3 regions of the Streptomyces sp. NPDC052721 genome follow, and region 2 is predicted to be linked to each of the others. Evidence: riboswitches for the same ligand, from Rfam matches in the RefSeq annotation. Region 2 holds a riboswitch; each other region holds the start of a gene.
The links. Region 2 has a riboswitch for cyclic di-AMP ahead of AB0L21_RS06380 (transglycosylase SLT domain-containing protein). Riboswitches for the same ligand answer to the same signal wherever they lie in the genome.

Region 1 (7,747 bases), on a different contig from region 2:
CCTCCGCCGGCAGCTTGCCGGCGGGTTCGAAGGGCTCGCCCGGCCGGGGCAGGGCCACCGCCTGGCCGGCCTCCTCGGCGGCCTCCTTCGTCCACTCCCCCGGCTCGGCCCAGGGGTGCGGCGCGAGGTTGAAGGTGCCCCAGTGGATCGGCAGCAGAACACCGTGCGGCGCGCCGCCCTGCAGGTCGAGGTGGGCGCGCAGGCCCTCCTCGGGGGTCATGTGGATGTCGGGCCAGAACTCGCTGTACGCGCCGATTTGGATCATGGTGGCGTCGAACGGGCCGTGCGCGGCGCCGATGTCCCTGAAGCCGTCGAAGTAGCCGGTGTCGCCGCTGTGGTAGATCCGGTGCTCCTCGCCGGCGACGGCCCAGGACGCCCAGAGGGTGTGCTGGGTGTTGCGCAGGCCCCGGCCGCAGAAGTGGCGGGCCGGAGTGGCGGTGAGGGTGAGGCCGCCGACCCGGGTGGACTCGTGCCAGTCCAGTTCGCGCAGCCGGTCCGGGGAGACGCCCCAGTGTTCGAGGTGGGCGCCCACGCCGAGCGGCACGGCGAACAGGGTGTCCGTGCCCGCCAGCGCCTTGATGGTGGGCAGGTCCAGGTGGTCGTAGTGGTCGTGCGAGATGACGACGACGTCGACCGGGCCGAGCGCGGCCAGCGGCAGCGGCACCGGGTGGAGCCGCTTGGGCCCGGCGAAGGGGAACGGGGAACAGCGCTCGCCCCAGACCGGGTCGAACAGGACCCGGTGGCCGTCGATCTCGGCCAGCACGCTGGAGTGGCCCGTCCAGGTCAGCCGCAGTCCGGTGGCGGGCGGCTTGGCCAGGTCGGCGAAGGTCGTGGGATGCACCGGGACGGTGCCCTTGGGGGCGCGCAGCGGCCGGGTGTCCTTGTCCAGGAACACCTTCGCGAGGTCCAGCGAGGAGCCGGCGGGCCGGGTCCGGGCGGGGCCGCCGGGGTTCTGGAAGACGCCGTCCTTGAAGTGCGGCGAGCGGCGGATGCGTGCCATGCGCTCACCTCCCGGGTCCGCTCCGAACGCAGCGGGCCGCAGCGCGCGGAGCCCGGAGCTCGCGGAACGCAGACCGGTCACGGTACCTCCCGGTGGAGTGGGTGAGGTCCCCCATTATGGTCGGCCCCACCGGCAGCGAGGCCACGGAGGGGTGCGTCCGCCCGCTACTGATGATCGGTTCAGCGCGTTGACAGGGCCGGGACCGGCTCCGGATACTGACTCGCCGTTCAGTTGATCACCTCACCCCGAGGAAGCCCTCATGACCGGCCCCACGACCACCCCTCCGGCCGCCCCTCTGCTCTCGCTCGTCTGGACCGATCACGTCACCGGTCGCCAGGGCTTTCTGGTCGTGGACCGGCTGGTGCGGGGCGTGGCGAGCGGCGGGCTGCGGATGCGGCCCGGCTGCACGCTGGAGGAGGTGGCGGGGCTCGCCCGCGGCATGACGATGAAGGAGGCCCTGCACTACAGCCCCGAGGGCCGCTACATCCCGCTCGGCGGCGCCAAGGGCGGCATCGACTGCGATCCCCGGGACCCGGAGGCGTACGGCCTCCTCGTCCGCTATCTGCGCGCCATGCGGCCGTACATCGAGAGCTGCTGGACCACCGGTGAAGACCTCGGCCTCACCCAGGACCTGGTGGACCGCGCGGCGGCCGAGGCGGGCCTGGTCTCCTCGATCCAGGCGGTGTATCCGCTGCTGGACGACGAGGTGACGGCCCGCAAGCGGCTCGCGGACGCCTTCGCGGTGGAGGTGGACGGCATCGGCCTGGACGAACTGGCGGGCGGCTGCGGGGTCGCCGAGTCGGTGCTGACGGCCCTGGACCGGGCGGCGGTGCCGTATCCGGGCACCCGGGTCGCCGTGCAGGGCCTCGGCACCATGGGCGGGGCCACGGCGCGTTTCCTCGCGCGCGCGGGCCTGACGGTCGTGGCCGTCGCCGACATCAAGGGCACGATCGCCAACCCGGCGGGGCTCGACGTCGAAGCGCTGCTGGCGGCGCGGGACGGCTACGGCACCGTGGACCGCGGCGCGCTGCGCCCCGGCGACCGCGAACTGCCCGGCGACGCCTGGCTGTCCGCGGAGGCGGAGGTACTGGTGCCGGCCGCCGTGTCGTACGCCGTCGACCGTGCGAACCAGGAGCGGATCCGGGCGCGTTGGATCGTCGAGGCCGCCAACATGCCCGTCGTGCCCGAGGCCGAGACACTGCTCGCCGCGCGCGGGGTGACGGTGCTGCCGGACGTGGTGGTCAACTCCGCGACGAACGCCTGGTGGTGGTGGACCCTGTTCGGCGACATCGGCGCGGACGCCGACGGGGCCTTCGGGCACATCCGGCGCTCGATGCGCGCCCTGGTCGGCCGGATGCTGGACCGTGCGGCGGCCGACGGGACGACCCCGCGCGTGGCCGCGCACGCCCTGGTGACCGACCGGTTGCCGGTGATCGCGGACCGGTTCGGGTGGTACCGGTGACGGGCCTGCCGCGCGACGGCTTCGGCGGCATCGGGGTCAACGACTAGGGTGACCGCGTGGCGAGAGTGCGGTTGAGCGTGGCCGAGCGGCGGGAGGAGCTGCTGCGGGCAGCCATCGGGCAGATCGAGGCGCGGGGCGTGGCGGCGGTCAGGATCGCCGACGTGGCCGCGGCCCTCGGTGTGAGCAACGCGCTGGTGCTGTACCACTTCTCCACGAAGGAGAAGCTGGTCGCCGCCGCGTTCACGTACGCGGCCGAGGACGACCTCGCGCGCCTGCGCAAGCTGCTGGGCCGGCGGACCACCGCGCTGCGCCGGCTGCGGGCGGCGGTGCGCTGGTACGCGCCGACCGGGCAGGCCAAGGGCTGGCGGCTGTGGATCGAGGGCTGGGCCGTGTCCCTGCGCGAGCCCGCCCTGCGGGAGGTCACCCGGGAGCTGGACAAGCAGTGGAAGGCGGCGATCGCGGACGTCATCGCCGAGGGCGTCGCGGCCGGTGAGTTCGCCTGCGCGGACCCGGCCGGCACGGCACTGCGGCTGACCGCGCTGCTGGACGGGCTGGCGGTCCAGCTGACGTCGTACCCGGGCGCGGTGCCCCGGTCCCGGGCACAGGAGTGGGTGGACGACGCTCTTGCCCGCGAACTGAGTCTGGAGCGGGAGGCGTTGACGGACCGGCAGCGCTGACGCGGGGGCCCTCCCGGAACCGCCGGCGCGACCGGCATGCCCGCCCCGACGGGACCCCGCCGTCGACGGCGTCCTGGTGCCGAAGGTCGACCGGTGGGACCCGCCGGCGCTCTCCGTGTCCGGCACGGTGCTCGCGATCGTCGCCCAGGCGCCGAACGTTCGCGCTGGGCGACCGGGTCTTAAGAGCACGGCCCCGGGCAGTACTGGTCGCATCCGTCGACCTGCCCGTCACCGGGCGCTTCCTCCAGGTCGAGCCCAAGCGGCCGGCCCTCGCCCTCGGACCCGCCCTGGAACCTCCGCCGTCGCGGAACAGCTGCTGCCGAACCCGCCCCGCAGACACCCCGCCCCCCGGCAGCGGCACGCCGCCGGGGAATCGCCGACAGCCACGCCCCGCCCACGAAGCCCAAGCGGCCGGCCCCCGGCCTCCCACCCGCCCTGGAACCCTCCGCCGTCCCGGAACAGCTGCTGCCGAACCCGCCCCGCAGACACCCCGCCCCCCGGCAGCGGCACGCAGTCGGGGAATCGCCGACAGCCACGCTCCGCCCGCGCTGCTGGACGCGGTCGTCCGGCTGCTGCGCCTGCTCGACGAGCCCCGCGACCGGGCCGTACTGGCTCCGCTGGTCAGACGCGAGATCCTGTGGCGCATGATCACCGGCGATCAGGGTGCGCCGGCTCGGTCTGGCCGACAGCGTCCTCAGCCACGTCTCCCGGGCCGTGCGCCGCATCCGCGAGCACTGCGTGGAGCCCGGCTGCGGGAGGCCCGGCTGCTGCTCGCTCCCACCCGGGCGGCGTCACCGGGGTCGGCCAGCGCGTCGGCTAGGGCAGCCCGTCGCGGTTCAGCCGGGAGTACCGCCGCCGGTTCGGCACACCTCCCCGCCAGGACGCGGCCCGCCGGCTGAGCGCCGTACGCGCCCCCGTGGGCGTCCTGCCCCGAGCGGGCCGGACCACGAAGGGGGTGCGTTCTGTCCGGGGAGCGGCGAGGGCCCGCGCCGGTGGTGCCGGCGCGGGCCGTGGCGGGTCGGTGGGGTCAGGCCACCGAAGCGATCCGCATCTTGATGTCGTCCGGTGACAGCGTGCCCTTGGCGGTCACGTGGTCGCCGGAGGACTCGCCGCGCAGCCGGCGGCCGATCCAGGGGACGAGGTACTCCCGGGCCCACTGGACGTCGTCGCGGCGGATCTCCAGCGTGCCCCGGGGCGGCAGCGGCGGCCACGGCTGCTCCGGGTCGGCGGGGACGTCCAGGCCGAGGACCTGTCCCGCGCGCAGCGCCACGCGCGTGTGCCCCTCGGGCGAGAGGTGCAGCCGGTCGGTGTCCCAGGCCCTGCGGTCCTGCACGGACTTGAGGGACCACAGGTCGAGGACGGGGCAGCCGTACCGGTCGGCGATGGCACGGACATGCCCGTTGTAGGTGGCGATCTTGCCGCGGAGATGCTTGAGGACGGGGACGCCACGGGTGTCGAAGCCGGTCGTCACCATCACCGTGCCGGCCGCCTCCGTCAGCCGGGCCACGGCCCGTTCGAAGCGCTCGGCCACCTCGTCGGGGTCGGTGCCCGGACGGATGATGTCGTTGCCGCCCGCACAGAAGGAGATCAGGTCCGGGGCCTTGTCGATGGCCTGCGGCACCTGGTCGGCCACGATCTGGTCCAGCAGCTTTCCGCGCACGGCGAGGTTGGCGTACTGGAAGTCGCCCTCGGGACGCCGGTCGGCGAGGAGCACCGCGAACCGGTCGGCCCAGCCCACGAACGCCCCGTCGGGGCCGGGGTCGCCGACGCCCTCGGTGAAGCTGTCCCCCACCGCCACGTACGACCCGATCACTGATCTGCTGTCATTCTTCGAATCGTCTGCCACGTCGGACCATGATTCACCTTCGGATGTGACCTACGCGACCGTAAGCAGGACTTGACGAATGGTGAGATGAGCCACTCTTAAATAGTTTGCAAAGCCAGGAATAGAAGCTGCACGGTACACCGAAGGCCGGACCCGGGGATCGTGGGTCCGGCCTTCGGGGGCGTGTCAGGCAGGTGGTGAGAGGGGCGCGGGCGTCAGCCGACGGCGACGCCGTGCGAGCGGAGGTAGGCGACCGGGTCGATGTCCGAGCCGTAGTCCGGGGTGGTGCGGATCTCGAAGTGCAGGTGCGGGCCGGTCACGTTGCCGGTGGCGCCGGACAGACCGATCTGCTGGCCCGCGGTCACGGTCTGCCCGGCCGAGACGGAGAGCTGGGAGAGGTGGCCGTACTGGGCGTAGTGGCCGTCGTTCAGCTTGATGACGACCTGGTTGCCGTACGCCCCTCCCCAGCCCGCGGAGACGACGGTGCCCGCGGCGACGGCCTTGAGGGGGGTACCGGTCGGGACGACGAAGTCGACGCCGGTGTGGTAGCCGCTGGACCACATGCTGCCGGCGACGTGGTAGCCGGTGCCGACGGTGGCGCCGGTCACGGGGAGGGTGTAACCGGCGGAGGCCGGCTGGGAGGCGGGCTTCGGCGCGGCCTGCCGGGTGGCCTCCGGCGCGGCGGACGGTGTGGACTTCGGGGCAGCCGGCTCCGCGGTGGCCGGCGCGGTCTTCCCGCCGATGCGGAGCTTCAGGCCCGGGTGGATGACTCCGGGGTCGGCGCCGATGGCCTGCCGGTTGTCGTCGTAGAGCCGCTGCCAGCCACCGCTGACATGCTGGTCCTGTGCGATCGTCGCGAGGCAGTCACCGCTGCGCACGGTGTAGGTGCGCGCGCCCGTGTCCTGCTGCGCCACGGCCTTCTTCACCGTGCCGGGGAGGGTCTGCGCGGCCGTTCCGGAGGCGGACTGGGCGGGGGGCGCGGCGTGCGCTCCGGTGGCCCCGAGGAGGGGCAGGGCCAGGGCGGCGCCACCGGTTCCGGCGACGGCGAGGGAGCGGGAAAAACGCGGGGTCTTGGGACGTCGGTGCTTACCCTTGGCAGGCATGGCGCAATTCCTCTCCGGCGCCTGCGAGGTGAGCTGTCGGGTTCGGGCTGGAGCTGCCCGGCCGTGCGCGGCACGGCTGCACCCCTAGCCTGTCGCGGAGACCGGACAGGCAGTCCTACCTGGTGGGTCCCCCGCTCCTGCCGACGCGGGTCATGTGTGTGGGGAATCCGGACGGCGGCAGGATTCGGCGTTCCGCCCGGGTCGGTGGCGAACGTAAGCGAGCAGGAGGCGCGGAAACAAGCAGCCGGTTCCCGTTGTTCCGGTTCCTGCTGATCGGATACGGGAATTCACGGTCACCGAGTGTGAATTCCCGTGCCCTTCTCCTTTTCAATTCGCCTATGGGTACTGGAATTACGTGAACATGACGCGCGACGCACGGTCACCGATATGACCCTCCTCACGCGCCGGTTCCCCAGATGTCCTCATTCCGCAGCGAGTTGGAGTGAAAGCGTCAATTCAGACAGAAAAGTCAGATGCGGCGCAGTCGGATGACCGTCGCATCCAGGTCGCCCTTGAGCCCGGTGCGCAGCCCGTGGTGCAGCAGTACGGCACCCCGGTACACTTCGCCTGTTTCGCGGCATTCGTACGACGCCGCCGGGTCGAGCCCGCGCAGCCGCACCGCCGGCACCGGCTCGCCGTAGCTCTGGGCCTGCAGCCAGGCGAGGACGACGGTCTCCTCCCCCCGGACGTACTGCACGGCGCTCAGACCTCCGGCCGGAGGCCGCAGCCGGTACAGCTCGCCGTGCTGCACGACCGGGCGGATCTCCTTGTACAGCTCCACCCACCGCCGGGCCTCGGCCAGCTCCTGAGCGCTCCACTCCGTCAGGTCGCCGCCGACCCCGAGTACGCCCGCCATGGCGCTGACGAACCGGAAGCGCAGCGAGCTGACCCGCCCGTTGAGCTGGGTGTTCGGGCTGTCGGTGACCCAGGCCGCCATCACGCGCGCGGGATGGATCTGCGTGAAACCGTGCTGGATGGCGAGCCGGTCCAGCGGGTCGGTGTTGTCGGAGGTCCACACCTCCTCGGTGCGGCCGAGCACGCCGAGGTCGATCCGGCCGCCGCCCCCCGAGCAGGACTCGAAGGCGACCCCGGGGTGCGCGGCCCGCAGCCGGTCCAGCAGGGCGTACAGGCCGCGGACGTGGTCCACCCACAGGCGCTGCGGGTACGGCTCCCCGGGCCAGCCGGCGTCGGTGAAGCAGCGGTTGAAGTCCCACTTCACATAGTCGATGGGGGCGCTGGACAGCAGGGCGTCCAACTGCTCCCACAGGTACTCCTGGACGTCCTCGCGCGCGAGGTTGAGAACGAGCTGATTGCGCAGTTCCGTCCGCTTCCGTCCCGGTTGGTACTGCACCCAGTCCGGGTGGGCCCGGTACAGGTCGCTGTCCGGGTTGACCATCTCGGGCTCGACCCAGATGCCGAACTGCATGCCGAGCCCGTGCACCTGGTCGGCGAGGGGCTTGAGGCCGTGCGGGAAACGGTCGGGGTTGGGCGTCCAGTCGCCGAGGCCGGCGCGGTCGCTGGTGCGGGCGCCGAACCAGCCGTCGTCGACGACGAACAGCTCGATCCCGATCTCGGCGGCCCGGCGGGCGAGCGCGAGCTGCTGCTCCTCGGAGATGTCGAAGAAGGTGGCCTCCCAGGAGTTGAACAGCACGGGCCGGTCCCGCTCGGCGTCCGGGATGA
Region 2 (7,747 bases):
GGCCCGAACCGCCGGACGAGCCGGAACCGGACGACTGGATATAGCCCGGTACGGTCTGGCGCGCTGCGGGAGCTCAAAGCCCCCGCGCCGCACGGGCCCGGACGTCCGCGTCCGAGTCGGCCGTGGCCGTGGCGAGGGCCGAGCGGGCCTCCGCCGAGGTCCGGTGCCGGCCCAGAGCCGGGACCGCCGCCTCACGGACGTCGGCGTTCGGGTCGGCAAGGGCCTTGGCGAGGGCCGGGACGGCCGTGTCGCGGGCCCGGCCGACAGCGTGGTCGCGGCACCGGACCGCACCTGCCAGGCCGGGTCCGACAGGGCGGCCACGGCACGTGCGGCCAGCGGCGGCGAGCAGCCGGTGGCGGCCGGCGCACCCAGCGCGGCGCCGCGCACCAGCGGATCACCGTCCTCGGTCAACCGGTCCAGAGCGGCGGTGAGCAGATCCCGGTCGGCCGCGGCGAGGGACGCCGAGAGACGGTGGCCAGGGCCTTCGCCACGGTGACCCGGACCTCCCGGGAGGGATCGTCCGCCGCGCCCGCCGGCGGCCGGACCGCGTCCACCGAGACGAGCGCCCGCACGGCCTCCGTCCGGACGGCGATGCCGGGGTCGTCCAGCGCCGCCGCGAACACCCTGGCCTCGCCGAGGCGCAGGGCCCGCAGCACATCGAGGGCGGCGGCCCGGACCACGGGGTCGGCCTGACCGAGCGCCCCGGCGAGAGCGGCGCCCAGGGCCGGTTCGGCGGCAGCGTCTCGACCCCCTCCCGCAGCCAGGCCGCGGCAGCCGCGCGGACCTCGGCATCGGGGTCGGTGAGCGCACCGGCGAGGGCCCGGCCGGTGCCGGGCGGCACGGTCTCCGTGAGCACCGCGACGGCCGTACGGCGCACAGGGGGATCGGAGTCGGCCAGGCACGGCTCGACCGCCGAGAGTTCGGGCTCCGCCTCGGTCTGCCCCAGCAGCCCGAGCAGCCGGTGCTCTCGTTCTCCGGGGCACGATCTGCCGCCCGGCGGATCCGGTCAGGACAGTGCCGTCAAACCCGGGGCGAAGGTGATCAGCAGCGGGATCAGCGGCACCAGCGCGGCCACTGTCGTCGTCAGCGCCCGGTGCCGGCGCAGCAGCCGTGGCGGCGGCTCCAGCAGGCGGTCGACGCGCTCGCCGAGGAGACGGCGGCTGGAGTCGCAGGACAGGACACCCCGGTGCTGGTTCAGCTCGATCAGGGCGAGGGCCGTGGTGAGGTGCCCGCAGCGCCGGGAGGCCGTGTCGTCGGCGGCCAGCTCGACCAGGCGGTGCGTCTGGTCGCAGAAGTGGGCGAAGAGCGGCACGCGCGGAAAGCCCGTGGCGAGGGCGGTGGACAGGTGCAGCAGCCAGTCGTGGTGGGCGCGGGCGTGCCCGCGCTCGTGGGTGAGGACGGCGTCCAGTTGAAGGTCGGTGAGGCGGTGCAACGCCCCCGTGGTGACGACCAGTTGCGGCGGGTGACCCGGCATCCACCAGGCGTCCGGGTACTCGTCCTCCAGCACCAGCATCGGCCCGCGCGCCGCCGGCAGCCCGGCCGGCAGCTCGGGGGCACGCTCGCGCAGGTGCGCCCGGGCCTGGCCCCGGCTGCGGCGGGCCTCGACGAGTTCGCGGGCCAGCATCGCCGTCGTCCAGGCGGCCCCGCAGGCCAGCAGTACGGTGAGCGCGGCGGCCCACACCGGCGCGGTGGACAGGTCGTACGCGGCGGTGACGGCGGGCGGCGCGGGCGCGAACACGCGGTCGCGGACGGTGTGGAAGACGGCCGCCGCGCCCAGGACCAGTGCGGTCAGGCAGCACAGCAGGACGGTGGCGACCAGGCACTGCCACACCCACAGTGCGACCACGGGTTCCCGCTCGGGCCAGGCGGCACGGGTCAGCGCGCGCGGCGCCGGTACGGCGGCCGTCAGGGCGACGACGCTCAGCAGGAGCAGGCAGACAGTCATGCCGGGGCTCCGGTTCCTGGTCGGAGAGGTGTGCGGGTGACGGTGGTGCCGGGCACGCGTCACGCGACGGCGGCTCGCGCGTGGTGCGTGTCCCCGTCAGTATGACGAAGACGGGCGGCCGGAGTCAGGTGCCGACACCGATCCGCCGGGACCGGACCAGGCCCGTGACTCCCGCCGCGCCCGGCCGGCCCGCCACACAAGCCACCGGCCCGCCCGGCACAGCCGCCCGGCGACCCCCCGCAGCGTCAGCCCGACACCACCCGCCCGCTGACCTCCCCCAGCCCCACCCGGCGGCCGTCCGCGCCCGGGGCCCATGCCGACAGGGTGACCACGTCGCCGTCCTCCAGGAAGGTCCGTTTGCCGTCCGGGAGTTCGAGGGGGTCGCGGCCGTTCCAGGTCAGTTCCAGCAGGGAGCCGCGCTGGCGTTCGGCGGGGCCGCTCACCGTGCCGGAGCCGTACAGGTCGCCCGTGCGCAGCGAGGCGCCGTTCACGGTCATGTGGGCGAGCTGCTGGGCGGCGGTCCAGTACATGGTGGAGAAGGGCGGTTCGGAGACGACGTGGCCGTTGACCGCGACCGAGATGCGCAGGTCGTAGCCGCCAGGTTCCGTGCCGGGCGCCGAGTCGTCCAGGTAGGGCAGCAGCGGATGGGTGCGCTCCGGAGGCGCCACGCGCGCGTGCTCCAGCGCCTCCAGCGGAGTGATCCACGCCGACACCGAGGTGGCGAAGGACTTGCCGAGGAACGGGCCGAGAGGGACGTACTCCCAGGCCTGGATGTCCCGCGCGGACCAGTCGTTCAGCAGGCACAGTCCGAAGACGTGCTCCCGGAAGCCGCCGAGCGCGACCGGGCTGCCGAGCCGCGACGGCACGCCCACGACGAAGCCGACCTCGGCCTCGATGTCCAGCCGGATCGAGGGGCCGAAGACGGGCGCGGGGTCGGCCGGGCCCTTGCGCTGCCCGGACGGCCGTACGACGTCCGTGCCGGAGACGACCACGGTGCCGGAGCGGCCGTGGTAACCGATCGGCAGGTGCTTCCAGTTGGGGGTGAGGGAGTCCTCGGCGTCGGGGCGGAAGATCTGGCCGACGTTCCGGGCGTGGTTCTCCGAGGCGTAGAAGTCGACGTAGTCCGCGACCTCGAAGGGCAGGTGCAGGGTCACCTCGGACAGGGGGTGGAACAGCGGCTCGACGGTCGCGCGGTGCGCCGGGTCCGTGACCCAGGACGTGACGGCGCGCCGTACGTCCGACCAGGTGGAGCGGCCGGCGGCCAGCAGCGGGTTGAGGGTGGGCCGGGCGAGCAGCGGCTGGTGGGGCGAGCCGAGCGCGGCGGCCGCGGCGCCCGCGTCGAGGACGTGGTTCCCGAGCCGGACGCCGATCCTCCGCTCCGTGCTGCCGGAGGGCGCGAACACGCCATAGGGGAGGTTGTGCGGACCGAAGGGGTCGCCCTCGGGGACGTCGAAGGGGGGCATGGGGTGCTGCCTCACTCTCATCCGGGCCATGCATGGCACCGCGTTCCATGTGGTCGGGCCACACGTTACGGCCGAGCTGAGTGTCTTGGGCAGTGCCTCACCAGGTGCTCGAAAGGTTTGGGGGCGGAGGCGGAGGACGGCAGCCCCCTGCTCAAGTTCGCTTCACCGCGCCTGGTCACACACCTGGCCGCACCCCACGACTGAGCGGCGCTCACCGCGCGGTCCACGGTGAGGGGTTGGCGGGAACGGCACGTAAGTGCGGGGAATGACGGGTGAGTCGGCGGGGCGTCCTGTCCGTATTCTCTGATCATGGCACCCACCCCGGCATATGCACTGATCGCCACTGACCTGGACGGGACGCTGCTGCGCGGCGACGACACCGTCTCGGACCGGTCCCTCGCCGCGCTCGCGCGGGTGGCGCGGGCCGGTGCCCGGCACCTGGTGGTGACGGGCCGCCCGGCACCGCGGGTGCGGCCGCTGCTGGCGGACCTCGGCTGCGCCGGGCTCGCGGTGTGCGGGCAGGGGGCCCAGGTCTACGACGCCGGTACCGACCGTCTGCTGTGGTCGGTCCGGCTGGACCGGGAGCTGGCCGAGACCGCGCTCGGCAAGATCGAGGCGGAGGTGGGGCAGATCTACGCGGCGGTCGACCAGGACGGCGTGGACGGGCTCACGCTCATCGAGCCGGGCTACCGGATGCCCCACCCGACGCTGCCCGCGGTGCGGGTCGGCCGGCGGGACGATCTGTGGTGCGCGCCCATCAGCAAGGTGCTGCTGCGGCACGCCACCCTGTCCGACGACGAGTTGGCGGCCGTGGCCCGCGCGGCGGTGGGCTCGCTGGCGACGGTCACCATGTCGGGGCCGGGCACGGTGGAGCTCCAGCCGTGCGGGGTGACGAAGGCGACCGGGCTGGCGCTGGCCGCCGAACGTCTCGGGATCGCCGCCGAACGGGCTCTCGCGTTCGGCGACATGCCCAACGACATCCCGATGTTCGACTGGGCCGGGCGCGGTGTCGCCATGGCCAACGCGCATCCCGAACTCAAGGCGGTGGCCGACGAGGTCACCCTGTCGAACGAGGACGACGGCATCGCCGTCGTCCTCGAACGACTCTTCCCGACCGACTGACCGGAACATCAGTAGCGCCCGGCCCGGCCGCCGGTGCCGGTCAGTACGCGCCGAACACGTTGTCGATGGACCCGTACCGCGCGGCCGCGTAGTTGCAGGCGGCGGTGATGTTGGCGACCGGGTCGTAGATGTTGAAGGACGTTCCGGGCACGTGGTACGCGTTGAACGTCGGGTCGATGACCTGGAGCAGGCCCTTGGACGGGATGCCCTTGGCGGCGTTGGAGTCCCAGAGGTTGATGGCGTTCGGGTTGCCCGAGGACTCGCGGATGATGTTGCGGTAGATGCCGTTGTAGGTGCCCGGGATGCGCTTCTCGGCCATGATCGCGAGCGACTCGCGGATCCAGCCGTCGAGGTTGTTCGGGTAGCCGGCGGGGGTGGTGGCCGCCGTGGTGGTGGCGGTGCTGGGGGCCGCGGAGGCGCTGGTCGCGCCGATGAGCGGCAGGGCGAGGACGGCGGCGCCGGTGCCGGCGGCGGTGAGCGCGCGGACGAGACGGCTGTTCCGGGTACGGCGGGGCTGAGCGACAGCAGACATGGGGGCGTTCCTCTCCGGCGCCTGCGGGGTGAGCTGTCGGGTTCGGGCGGGGAGGTGCCCGGCCGTGCCCCTGACGGAGGCATGGCTTCACCCCTAGCCGTCCGGCGCGGCGTGTGCCGTCCGGACCGGCGGCTTACCTGGGTCCCCCGCTCCTGCCGTACGAATTTCGTCGATGGGTATGCGGGCGGCGGCAGGATTCGGCGTCCGCCCGACGGCCCGGAACGTATGCGAGAGCACATGTCGGGAACAAGGGCCGGATTCATGCAACGTGCGATTTGACCTTGATCGACGGCGTATGGGGTGCTTGATCCTTTGCGGTTGCCAATGCTCAACTCGCCAACGGCGCAAGGGGTCACGGGGGTTCGGCCGGGGAGGTGGGGCGGCCGGTCGCGTGACCCAATTCACGAAATAGCAAACAGTTTTAAATCGGACATGGGGGATTAGGGGGATTCATGCTTGAAGTCGGGGTGATGCCGGAACCTGGCATATGGGGCGCGTCGTTGCCGAGGTGGGGGCACAGTGTCCGGATTACTCTTATATGGATAAATTTCCGTTCACACTGTGTGATCAAGACCATGCCGGTCATGGTCCGGTATCGCCCGGGCTGGACCGGTGGGCGCTATCGGTGATCGAAAGAGGACCGGATACGCTGACTTGAGTGAGGGCAGCGACCTATCGACAAACCGTGTAATCGCCAGCAGACACCAGCAGACAGGAGACCCCTCGTGACCGTCGTCGGGCCGTTCGGGCTGAGCGTGCGGGACCAGGCTCTCGAAGCCGATGTCCAGGCCGGATTGGCGGCTGTCGAGGAAGGCTTGCTCGAAGCCACCAAGAGCGAGGTCCCGTTCATCACGGAGGCCGCGCAGCACCTGGTGCGGGCGGGCGGGAAGCGGTTCCGGCCACTCCTCGTGATGCTCGCCGCCCAGTTCGGCGACCCCTACGCGCCGGGCGTGGTGCCGTCGGCCGTGGTCGTGGAGCTGACCCACCTGGCCACGCTGTACCACGACGACGTCATGGACGAGGCGGCCGTACGGCGTGGCGTGGACAGCGCCAACACGCGCTGGGGCAACTCCGTCGCGGTCCTCACCGGCGACTTCCTCTTCGCCCGCGCCTCCCAGATCCTCGCCGACCTCGGCCCCGAGGCGGTCCGGGTGCAGGCCCTGGCGTTCGAACGGCTCGTCACCGGCCAGATCCTGGAGACCGCGGGCCCCTCGGACGGCCGAGACCCGGTCGAGCACTATCTGGACGTGCTCGCCGGCAAGACGGGCTCCCTGGTGGCGGTGTCGTGCCGGTTCGGCGCGATGATGTCCGGCGCCGACGAGACGCTCGTCGACGTGCTCACCCAGTACGGCGAACGGCTCGGAGTCGCCTTCCAGCTCGCGGACGACGTCCTGGACATCGCCTCCGACTCCCACGAGTCCGGCAAGACGCCGGGCACCGACCTGCGCGAGGGCATCCCGACCCTGCCGGTGCTCCGGCTGCGCGAGCGGGCCGCCCGGCTGGGGCTGGCCGAGGACGTCGCGCTGTGCGAGCTGCTGGACTCCGACCTCAGCGACGACGCCCGGCACGCCGAGGCGCTGGCCGCGCTGCGCGCGCACCCCGCGCTGGAGCAGGCCCGCCGGGACACCGTGCGGTACGCGGAGGAGGCGCGGGCCGCGCTCGCCCCGCTGCGCGAGTGCGATGCCAAGGCGGCGCTGATCGAGCTGTGCGACGCGGTCGTGCACCGCGCCGGCTGACCCGGCCGGTCACCCGTACGGGCGCCGGCGTCCGGCACGACCCCTACGGGTCGGGTGGAGAAACCGCCGCCGGGTGTCATACCGCAGGTGTAGACGGAGTTGGCTCCGAGGTCTGACGCTTGTTCACGGCCGATTTGGTCAGATGGACACCACGGAAATCACCACTCCTCACCGTTTCGGGTGAGAATGGCGGCTCAGGGTGGACCAGCGGACCAGCGTGAGGACAGCCGCCGCCGACGACGGAGGTAAGGCACACATGGCACCGTACGAATCCGACGACGCAGTGGGCGCCGCGCGCGACGAGCACCCGCGCTCCGGCCGGCGCAAGGCCGCCCGGTACGCCGTGCCGGTCGCGGTGGTGGGGGTGGCGGCGGCCACGATCGGGCTGGTCCCGGCGCTCGCCGACTCCGGTGACCCCGACCTGCCGAAGATCAGCGCACAGCAGCTCATCGAGAAGATCGCCAAGTCGGACGTGCAGCAGCTGTCCGGCACGGTGAAGATCAGCACCGACCTCGGCCTGCCCGACCTCGGCGGCCTGGAGGACGGCCTGATGTCCGGCGCGGGCCGGGGCGGCTCGGGCGACGGCTCCTCCGCCGACCCGCAGGCCAAGCTCACCGAACTGGTCTCCGGCACGCACACCCTGCGCGTCGCCGCCGACGGCCCGGACCGGCAGAAGCTGTCGCTGCTGGAGAGCGGCGCCGAGTACAGCCTGATCCACGACGGCAAGGACGTCTGGGGCTACGACAGCAAGAGCAACGAGGTCCACCACTCCACCCGGCCCGGCTCCGGCAAGGAGCGTGAGGCCGAGCCGCCGGCCACGCCCAAGGACTTCGCCGACCAGGCCCTGAAGTCGGTGGACGACACCACGTCCGTCACCGTCGACGGCACCGCCCAGGTCGCCGGGCGCGACGCCTACAAGCTGCTGATCCGGCCCAGGCAGTCCGGCACC
Region 3 (7,747 bases), on a different contig from region 2:
GGAGCGGTTGCCGCGGGCCTTGACCCACTTGCCGATGATCGTCTCCGACTCGCCGCCCTGGTTGCCCTCGATCCAGGCGGAGTAGGAGTCGGCGGTGTCGATGAAGTTGCCGCCCGCGGCGGTGTAGGCGTCGAGGACGGCGAAGGAGGTCTGCTCGTCGGCGGTCCAGCCGAAGACGTTGCCCCCGAGGGAGAGCGGGAAGACCTCAAGGTCGGAAGAGCCGAGTTTACGAAGTGACGTCATACGTCATGTCAACACCGGCGGTGGGTGATCGCATCCCACCGCCGGGGCGGCGTTCCCGCCAAGTTCCCGCAAAGATTCCCGCACGGAGGACCGTCAGGGGGTGAGGCCCTTGTCGCGCAGCCACGCCATCGGGTCGATGCCGGTGGCCTGGCCGCCGGGGTGGACCTCCAGGTGGAGGTGCGGGCCGGTGACGTTGCCGGTCGCGCCGACGCGGCCGATCACCTCGCCGGTGCCGACCTTCTGGCCGACGGAGACGCTGATCGAGGACTGGTGGCAGAACCACAGCTCGGTGCCGTCGTCCAGGGTGAGGATCGTGCGGTAGCCGTAGGAGCCGGCCCAGCCCGCCTCGGTGATCGTGCCGCTGTGCACGGCCTTGATCAGGGTGCCGGTGGGGGCGGCGAAGTCGAGACCGGTGTGGTAGCCGGAGGACCACATCGCACCGGCCTGGCCGAAGGTCGAGGTGATCGTGTACGAGGAGGTGGGCAGCGTGTACTGCTTGGCCAGCCGGGCCAGCCGCTCCTCCTCGGCCTTCTTCTCGGCGGCGGCCTCCGCCTTCTCCTTGGCCGCGGCGGCCTTGGCGGCGGCCTCCTTCTCGGCCTGGGCGGCGGCGTCGGCGCTCTGCTTCTCGGCGGCGGCGAGCGCGGCGGCGGTGGCCCTGCTCTCGGCCTGGCCCTGCTGCTGCTCGGCCTGGGCCATGATCCGGTTGCGCAGCGCCTCGCCCGCGTCGGCGGTGTCCTCGCCGGCGGCCGTGGCCACGCCGACACCGCTCAGTGTGGCCGTGGCGGCCTCGGCCGGCTGGGGATCGGCGGAGTCGTCGTCGAAGAGGGAGCCGACCGAGGGCAGGTCCGGCAGGGAGATGGGGACCGGCGGCTTGCCGGTGTTGGCGCTGGCCATACCGCCCGCGCCGACCGCGGCCATGACGCCGACGCCCAGGACGGTGGAGCTGCGGGCGAAGCCACCGCGCTGCTTGGCTACGCGATGCCGGCCACGCACCGGGGCGACGGACTCCTCGGTGGGGTTCCACTCCTCCCAGGGGCCCTCCTCGGCGTGGTAGGCGCCGTACCCGAAGGTCTCGGGCTCGCGCTGTGCCGGAATGAACGGGGCTTCTGGGACAGGCCGGTTGGACGCCACGCGGGCGTGCTCCTTTCCTTCCTTTCGCCTACCGGGTTAGCTGACGGGTTCGGAGCAGGAAGGTCTCCTACGCGCGTATACCGGTCGTGGACTCCGTGAGTTCACTGCGGCATCCGCGTGATTCACCCCAGGGTGGTGGTTCCCCGGCTCCCTCGCGGGATTCGGCGCGTGCGCACGGAGCCGCCTCTTGTGACGGCTGTGACGACCGCGCTGCGTTATCGAACGTTAATAGACCTGCCAGTCACTTTCCAAGCCGTTCGGCTTGATCATTCCCGTCTTTACCGGCGATTTATCGGCCACTACCCCGCCAAAACGGGCGAGTTGACCGAGCATCGATCCCGTTCAGCAGCCACCTTCGGTTTTGATGGTGACTCAGATGTTATGCGTACGGCGCTCGCCCGGTCACCTTCGGTGACGTTCAGGGCCGTCGTACGGCGAGCAGCGCCATGTCGTCGGTCATGCCGCCCCCGGAGTGCCGGCGCACTTCCTCGGCGAGCCGGCCGACCAGCGCGGCCGGGCCGGCGAAGGTGCGCCCGGCGAGCCGCCGTTCGGGGTCGTAGAACCGGCCGTGGGCGTCCCGGGCCTCGGACAGGCCGTCGGTGTGGAGCAGCAGGGTCGCGCCGCTCGGGAAGGCGGTCTCGGTGGCCCGGTCCGGCCACAGCCCGAGGTCGCCCATGCCGAGCGGCAGCGCGGGTTCGGCGGGGACCAGGGTGCGCAGGGTGCCGTCGGCGTGCAGCAGCAGCGGTGGCGGATGGCCGCGGTTGACGATCCGTACGACGCCGTCGTCGTGCGGGAGTTCGGCGAGGACCGCGGTGGTGAACCCCTCGAAGGCGTCGATCCCGTCGCGCCGGGTGCCCTCGCGGGCCAGCGCCCGCTCCAGCCGTTCGGCGACCGCCTCCAGCGTGGCCTCCTGCTCGGCCGCCTCCCGGAACGCCCCGATCACCACGGCCACCGCGGCGACCGCGCCCATGCCCTTGCCGCGCACGTCCCCGACGACCAGCCGGACACCGTACGGGCTGTCCTGCACCGCGTACAGGTCGCCGCCGATGAACGCGTCCTGCCGTGCCGCCTCGTACCAGGCGGCGATCTCGTAGCCGCCGATCCGCTCGTCCGGCTCCGGCAGGACGGCCCGCTGGGCGGCCTCGGCGATCTCCCGGGCGGAGGCGAGCCGCCGGTCGCCCCGGCGGACCACCCGGTTGATGGCGACGGCCAGCAGGGCGACCGTGGCCACGGTGACGACGTCGGTGAGGGTGCCCACGGCCGGATGGACCCCCGCGTCGGTGTGCACGGCGTAGGCGGCGGCGAGGGAGGCGAGGCCGGTCAGGACGGTGGTGCGCAGCGCCGACAAGGGCGCGGCGACCAGTGGGGCCGCTGTGAAGAACGGGACGGCGGTGAAGTCGTCCGGGGCGAGCAGGCCGTACAGGACACCGCAGACGACGAGGAGGGCCGGCAGGGCGCGGGCCAGGGCACGGGGGCTCGGACGGCGGCGGGCGCGCACCGGCGCCCGCTCGTCCCCGAGGCCCGGGTCGGGCACGGGGTCGCCGGGGAGCCTGCCGCCCGCCCTGGCGTACGGGCTCTCCTCCACCTTTCCAGGGCGCACCGCGTGTCTCCCACTTGTCCGACGTACCTCCAGGTTTCCGGCCCCCGGGGCGGGCGGCGACCGGTGTGGGCCGAAAGGGGTGTGCGAGCGGTCCCGCGCATGGCGTACACTGGAGTCACAACGACGCGGGGTGGAGCAGCTCGGTAGCTCGCTGGGCTCATAACCCAGAGGTCGCAGGTTCAAATCCTGTCCCCGCTACTGAAGGCTCAGGGCCCGGAATCCCAAGGATTCCGGGCCCTGAGTGTTTTCCCGGCCCACCGCGGTGCCCCGCCAGGGGCGCGGGGAACCGCGCGACCAGCCCCAACGCGCCCGCGCCCGCGCCCGCCCACCATGCGGCCCATGGCGGACGGGCAGGCGCTCACAGCAGGTGAACGTTCGGCGCCTTGGCGAGCTCCTCCAGCTCAGGAAGCACCACCACCTGCGCACCCCCCGCGACCAGAACGCCACGTCCGTCGGCCCCCGCCACAAACGTGTCCGGCTCACGCCACGCGGTGACCACCCTCCGCACCCCCGCCCGCAGGATCAGCTCGGCACAGGGCGCCGGCCGGGACGCCCGCCGGGCACAGGGCTCCAGGCTGCTGTACACCGTGGCACCGGCCAGCCGCGCATCGCCCGCGTCGATCTTCGCGAGCGCCGCCTCCTCCGCGTGCACGACGGGATCGGTGCCCTCCCGTGAATGGCCCCGGGCCAGCTCCGTACCGTCGGCGGCGACGACCACCGCACCGACGCTGAACGCCGTCTCCGACGGCGGACACAGCGCCGCCAGTTCGCAGGCGGTCCGCAGCCAGTGGCGGTCGGCGGCGGTGGCGACAGCCCCGGTGCCGGGGGCCGTCGGCACGTACCGCATGAGCACGACGTCCTCGATCCGGCGGGTGTCGAGCAGGCGCAGCCGTCCGGGCTGGTAGGCCCCCGGCCCGAACAGGCGCGGGGCCGCGGGGTCGCCGACGAACAGCGGGGCGAGGACCAGCTGGAGTTCGTCGGCGAGGCCCTGGTGCAGGAGCTGGGTGTGGACCGTGCCGCCGCCCTCGACCATCAGGCGGCCGACGCCACGCACGTCGTGCAGATGCTCCAGCAGGGTCCGCCAGTCCAGGGCGGGACCGAGCGGGACGACGTCGGCGGTGCGCCCGAGGAGGCGCGTGGCCCGCCCGGCGCCCCGGTCGGTGGTGTAGACGATCTTGTCGCCGCCGGTGTGCCAGAAGTTGGCGTCCGGGTCGAGGTCGCCGGTGGCGGTGACCGTGACCTTCAGCGGGTACTCCGGCCTGCCCTGCGCCACCCGGGCCGCGCGCCGCTCGGCGGAGTTGACCAGCAGGCGGGGGTTGTCGGCGCGGATCGTGCCGGCGCCGATGAGGATCGCGTCGGCCGAGGCCCGTACCGCGTCGACCCGGTCGAAGTCGGCCGGGCTGGACAGCAGCAGGCGCTCGGGGCCGGTGTCGTCCAGGTAGCCGTCGAGGGAGACGGCGGCGGACAGCAGCACGTACGGCAGGGGCATCGGCGCCCTCTCTTCCGGAGGCGGACGGGCTCGTCTGGACGGACGGGCTCGTCTGGACGGACGGGCTTGGTTCAAGTTTTAAACAAACTTACACTGGCGGCATGACGACCCGCTGGCTCACCCCCGAGGAGCAGCGCGCCTGGCGCGCCTACATGGCCGCCTCGCGCCTCCTGGAGGACGCGATCGACCGGCAGCTCCAGCAGGACGGCGGTATGCCGCACCTGTTCTACTCGGTGCTCGCCAACCTCTCCGAGGCCCCCGACCGGCGGCTGCGCATGACCGATCTCGCCGAGACGCTGAAGATCACCCGCAGCCGGCTGACGTACGTGGTGACCCGGCTGGAGCGGGACGGCCTGGTGCGCCGGGAGAACTGCCGCTGGGACAAGCGCAGCTCGCTCGCGGTGCTGACGGACGAGGGGATGGCCGTCCTGGAGCGTACGGCACCCGGGCATGTCGAGACGGTCCGCAGCACCCTGTTCGACCGGCTCACCCCGGAGCAGGTGGGGCAGCTGGAGGAGATCTGCACGGGGATCGCGCGCGGGCTGCAGGGCGAGGACGACGCGTCCGGTGCCGACGACGTCCCCTGGCGGCGCCGTTCGTCCTGCTCGTCGCCGTCGGGCTCCTGAGCGGGCCGGGCCTGCCTGCCTGCCTGCCTGCCGCAATTGCTTTAACTTTTAAGCAGGGGTAGGGTCCATGCGAACCTCTGCTTCAAATCTGAAGCAACAGTCCCGGAGGACCCGCATGCCCGACATCCCCGCCGCCACCCCGCGTGCCCGCGTCCGGGTACCGCTGCGCTTCGCCGACGGCTACAGCGCCGACGCCGAACTCGTCACCTTCCACGGCCTCACCGACGGCCGCGAACACCTCGCCGTCGTCCTCGGCGACCCCGGCCCGGTCCCGCTGGTACGCCTGCACTCCGAGTGCCTGACCGGGGACGTCTTCGGCTCGGCCCGCTGCGACTGCGGACCGCAGCTGCGCGAGGCCGTCGAGCGCATCGCCGACCGCGGCGGCGTCCTGCTCTACCTCCGCCAGGAGGGCCGCGGCATCGGCCTCTACAACAAGCTCGACGCGTACGCCCTCCAGGACCAGGGTCTCGACACCTACGCGGCGAACGCCGCCCTCGGCCTGCCGGAGGACGCCCGCGACTACACGGCCGCCGCCCAGATGCTCGGCGCCCTCGGCATCACCGAGCTGGACCTGCTCTCCAACAACCCCGACAAGGCCGGCCAGCTGCGCTCGCTGGGGATCGCGGTACGGGACCGGGTGCCGACCGGTGTCTTCACCACGGCCCACAACGTCCGCTACCTGCGCGCGAAGGTGCTCCAGACCCAGCACACGCTCCCGCTGGCCGAACTGACGGCGGGCTAGGACCTGTCTGACCATTCCTGTCTGACCGTTCCTGTCTGCCGCACGACACCCTGCACGCCCCCACTGCCTCAAGGGCGTGGGCGGTGCCCCCTCGCCGGCACTCCCCCAGCCTTCGGCCGGGGGACCCGTAGAGCACGCGCTTGACGCCGCGCGGCGCCCCTTCGGGCGAGGACGCGCATGGGCAGACCGGCCCTAGCCGGCCGCGGGGCGGCCGGGGAGCCGGAGGGCCGAGAAGACGCCGAGGGCGAGCAGGGCCGCCGTCACGGCGTAGGTGAGCCGGAAGCCGGCCGGGGACGTGCCCGCCGCGCCCAGCACCACCGACAGCACGGCCGTACCGACCGACGCGGCGAGCTGGGCGTTGATGCTCAGCGCGGTGCTCGCCCCGGCCAGCCGGTCCGGGGGCAGGCCACGGGTCGCGGTGGTCATCGCCGGCATCAGCGTCATCCCGGCGCCGACGCCCATCACCATGCCCGCGACGACGATCCGCCAGGGCGCGACCCCCGCCGTGCCGGTCTGCCACGCCATCAGCCCCATTCCGAGGGCGGCCACCGCGCAGCCGGCCGTGATCAGCCGGCGCGGTACCGCCGTGTCGATCCGCCGGGCCGCGATCTGCATCGTCGTACCGACCACGAGCCCGACCGGCGCCCCGAGCAGTCCGGCCGCCGTCGCGCTCAGGCCCCGCTCCTGCTGCCAGTACAGCGGCCCGAGCAGCATCGACCCGAAGTAGCCGCAGGTGAACGGGGCGAGCGTGCCGATGCCGGCGGCGAAGGTACGGTCCCGCAGCAGGCGCAGGTCCAGCAGCGGCGCGCGGACGGTGAGCGCCCGCCGTACGAAGGCGGCCGCGAGCAGGGCGCCGGTGAGCGTCGGCAGCAGCGCGCCGGGTGCCGTGAAGTCCCCGCGCTCGCCGCCCCGGGCCAGGCCGTACAGGAGCAGGGCCAGGCCGGGCGAGAGCATCAGCAGGCCGGGGACGTCCAGCCGGGGCAGGTCCCGGCCACGGGCCTGCGGGGCGTCCTTCGGCAGCAGACGGACCGCGAGGGCCAGGGCCAGGGCGCCGACGGGCAGGTTGATCAGGAAGATCCAGTGCCAGGACGCGGCGTCGACCAGCCCGCCGCCCAGCACCGGGCCGGCGACGGGTCCGATCAGTATGGGCAGCCCCAGCAGGCCCATCGCCCGGCCGAGCCGGGCCCGGTCGGCGACCCGCATGCCCATCGCCATGCCGACCGGCTGCAGCAGACCCCCGCCCAGCCCCTGCACCGCGCGGAACGCGATCAGACTGGCCGCGTCCCAGGCGCAGGCGGCGAGCAGGGAGCCCAGCGTGAACAGGGCGAGCGCGGTCACGTACGTCCGCTTGACACCGATGCGGCCCATCGCCCAGGCGGCGGTCGGGATGACCGCTGCGAGCGCGAGCGTGTACGCGGTCGCTGTCCACTGGATGGTCTCCAGCGGGGCGCCGAAGGACTCCGCGAGGTGGCGCAGCGCGACGTTGACGATCGTCATGTCGAGCACGGACATGGTCGTGCCGAGGACGACGACGGTGACGACCCGGTAGAGGGCGGTCGGGGAGGCGGCGGCCGGCTTCGCCGCGTCGGCGGAGGCAGCGGGCCGGGCGGGGCCGGCGGGCCGGGGACTGCTCATCTCAGCCACCCTCAGCCCGCGTAGGGCCGCTCGGCGCGCGCGGTCCGCAGCGCCCGGCCCCACCAGGTGAGCTGGCCGAGCATGCCCTTGGCCGCGCCCGCGGACACGTCGGCGTCGCGCGGGACGCCGTCCTCGCCCAGGCCGGACCAGGGGCCGTGCAGGCTGACCGAGTCGCGCACGGTCACGGCGTGCAGCTCGGCGAAGACCAGCCGGAGCTGCTCCACCGCGCGCAGCCCGCCGCCGAGACCGCCGTACGACACGAAGCCGACCGGCTTGGCCTG

Region 1: linked by a shared signal. The riboswitch ahead of AB0L21_RS31615 (peptidoglycan DD-metalloendopeptidase family protein) and the one ahead of AB0L21_RS06380 (transglycosylase SLT domain-containing protein) in region 2 are both predicted to bind cyclic di-AMP.
Region 3: linked by a shared signal. The riboswitch ahead of AB0L21_RS33230 (M23 family metallopeptidase) and the one ahead of AB0L21_RS06380 (transglycosylase SLT domain-containing protein) in region 2 are both predicted to bind cyclic di-AMP.

Annotation. Positions count from the first base shown of each region.
Region 1 covers NZ_JBFATL010000043.1:21,313-29,059, reverse strand. Annotated here, with positions in the region: gene AB0L21_RS31645 (MBL fold metallo-hydrolase) at 1-1,081, opposite strand, end outside; gene AB0L21_RS31640 (Glu/Leu/Phe/Val dehydrogenase dimerization domain-containing protein) at 1,260-2,462, shown strand; gene AB0L21_RS31635 (TetR family transcriptional regulator C-terminal domain-containing protein) at 2,519-3,139, shown strand; partial or broken gene AB0L21_RS31630 (AraC family transcriptional regulator N-terminal domain-containing protein) at 3,136-3,435, shown strand; partial or broken gene AB0L21_RS31625 (AraC family transcriptional regulator N-terminal domain-containing protein) at 3,542-4,070, shown strand; gene AB0L21_RS31620 (SGNH/GDSL hydrolase family protein) at 4,167-4,952, opposite strand; gene AB0L21_RS31615 (peptidoglycan DD-metalloendopeptidase family protein) at 5,180-6,067, opposite strand; cyclic di-AMP (ydaO/yuaA leader) riboswitch at 6,073-6,267, opposite strand; gene AB0L21_RS31610 (alpha-galactosidase) at 6,537-7,747, opposite strand, start outside.
Region 2 covers NZ_JBFATL010000004.1:235,712-243,458, reverse strand. Annotated here, with positions in the region: gene recQ (DNA helicase RecQ) at 1-44, shown strand, start outside; gene AB0L21_RS06410 (HEAT repeat domain-containing protein) at 74-298, opposite strand; gene AB0L21_RS06405 (hypothetical protein) at 408-680, opposite strand; partial or broken gene AB0L21_RS06400 (hypothetical protein) at 770-898, opposite strand; gene AB0L21_RS06395 (M56 family metallopeptidase) at 1,007-1,945, opposite strand; gene fahA (fumarylacetoacetase) at 2,191-3,408, opposite strand; gene AB0L21_RS06385 (HAD family hydrolase) at 3,718-4,530, shown strand; gene AB0L21_RS06380 (transglycosylase SLT domain-containing protein) at 4,571-5,062, opposite strand; cyclic di-AMP (ydaO/yuaA leader) riboswitch at 5,068-5,244, opposite strand; gene AB0L21_RS06375 (polyprenyl synthetase family protein) at 5,788-6,798, shown strand; gene AB0L21_RS06370 (DUF2092 domain-containing protein) at 7,055-7,747, shown strand, end outside.
Region 3 covers NZ_JBFATL010000047.1:61,854-69,600, reverse strand. Annotated here, with positions in the region: gene AB0L21_RS33235 (aldo/keto reductase) at 1-243, opposite strand, end outside; gene AB0L21_RS33230 (M23 family metallopeptidase) at 337-1,374, opposite strand; cyclic di-AMP (ydaO/yuaA leader) riboswitch at 1,386-1,551, opposite strand; gene AB0L21_RS33225 (PP2C family protein-serine/threonine phosphatase) at 1,793-2,974, opposite strand; tRNA gene AB0L21_RS33220 (tRNA-Met) at 3,099-3,172, shown strand; gene AB0L21_RS33215 (dihydrofolate reductase family protein) at 3,333-4,463, opposite strand; gene AB0L21_RS33210 (MarR family transcriptional regulator) at 4,565-5,089, shown strand; gene ribA (GTP cyclohydrolase II) at 5,205-5,831, shown strand; gene AB0L21_RS33200 (DHA2 family efflux MFS transporter permease subunit) at 6,024-7,466, opposite strand; gene AB0L21_RS33195 (NAD(P)H-dependent oxidoreductase) at 7,478-7,747, opposite strand, start outside.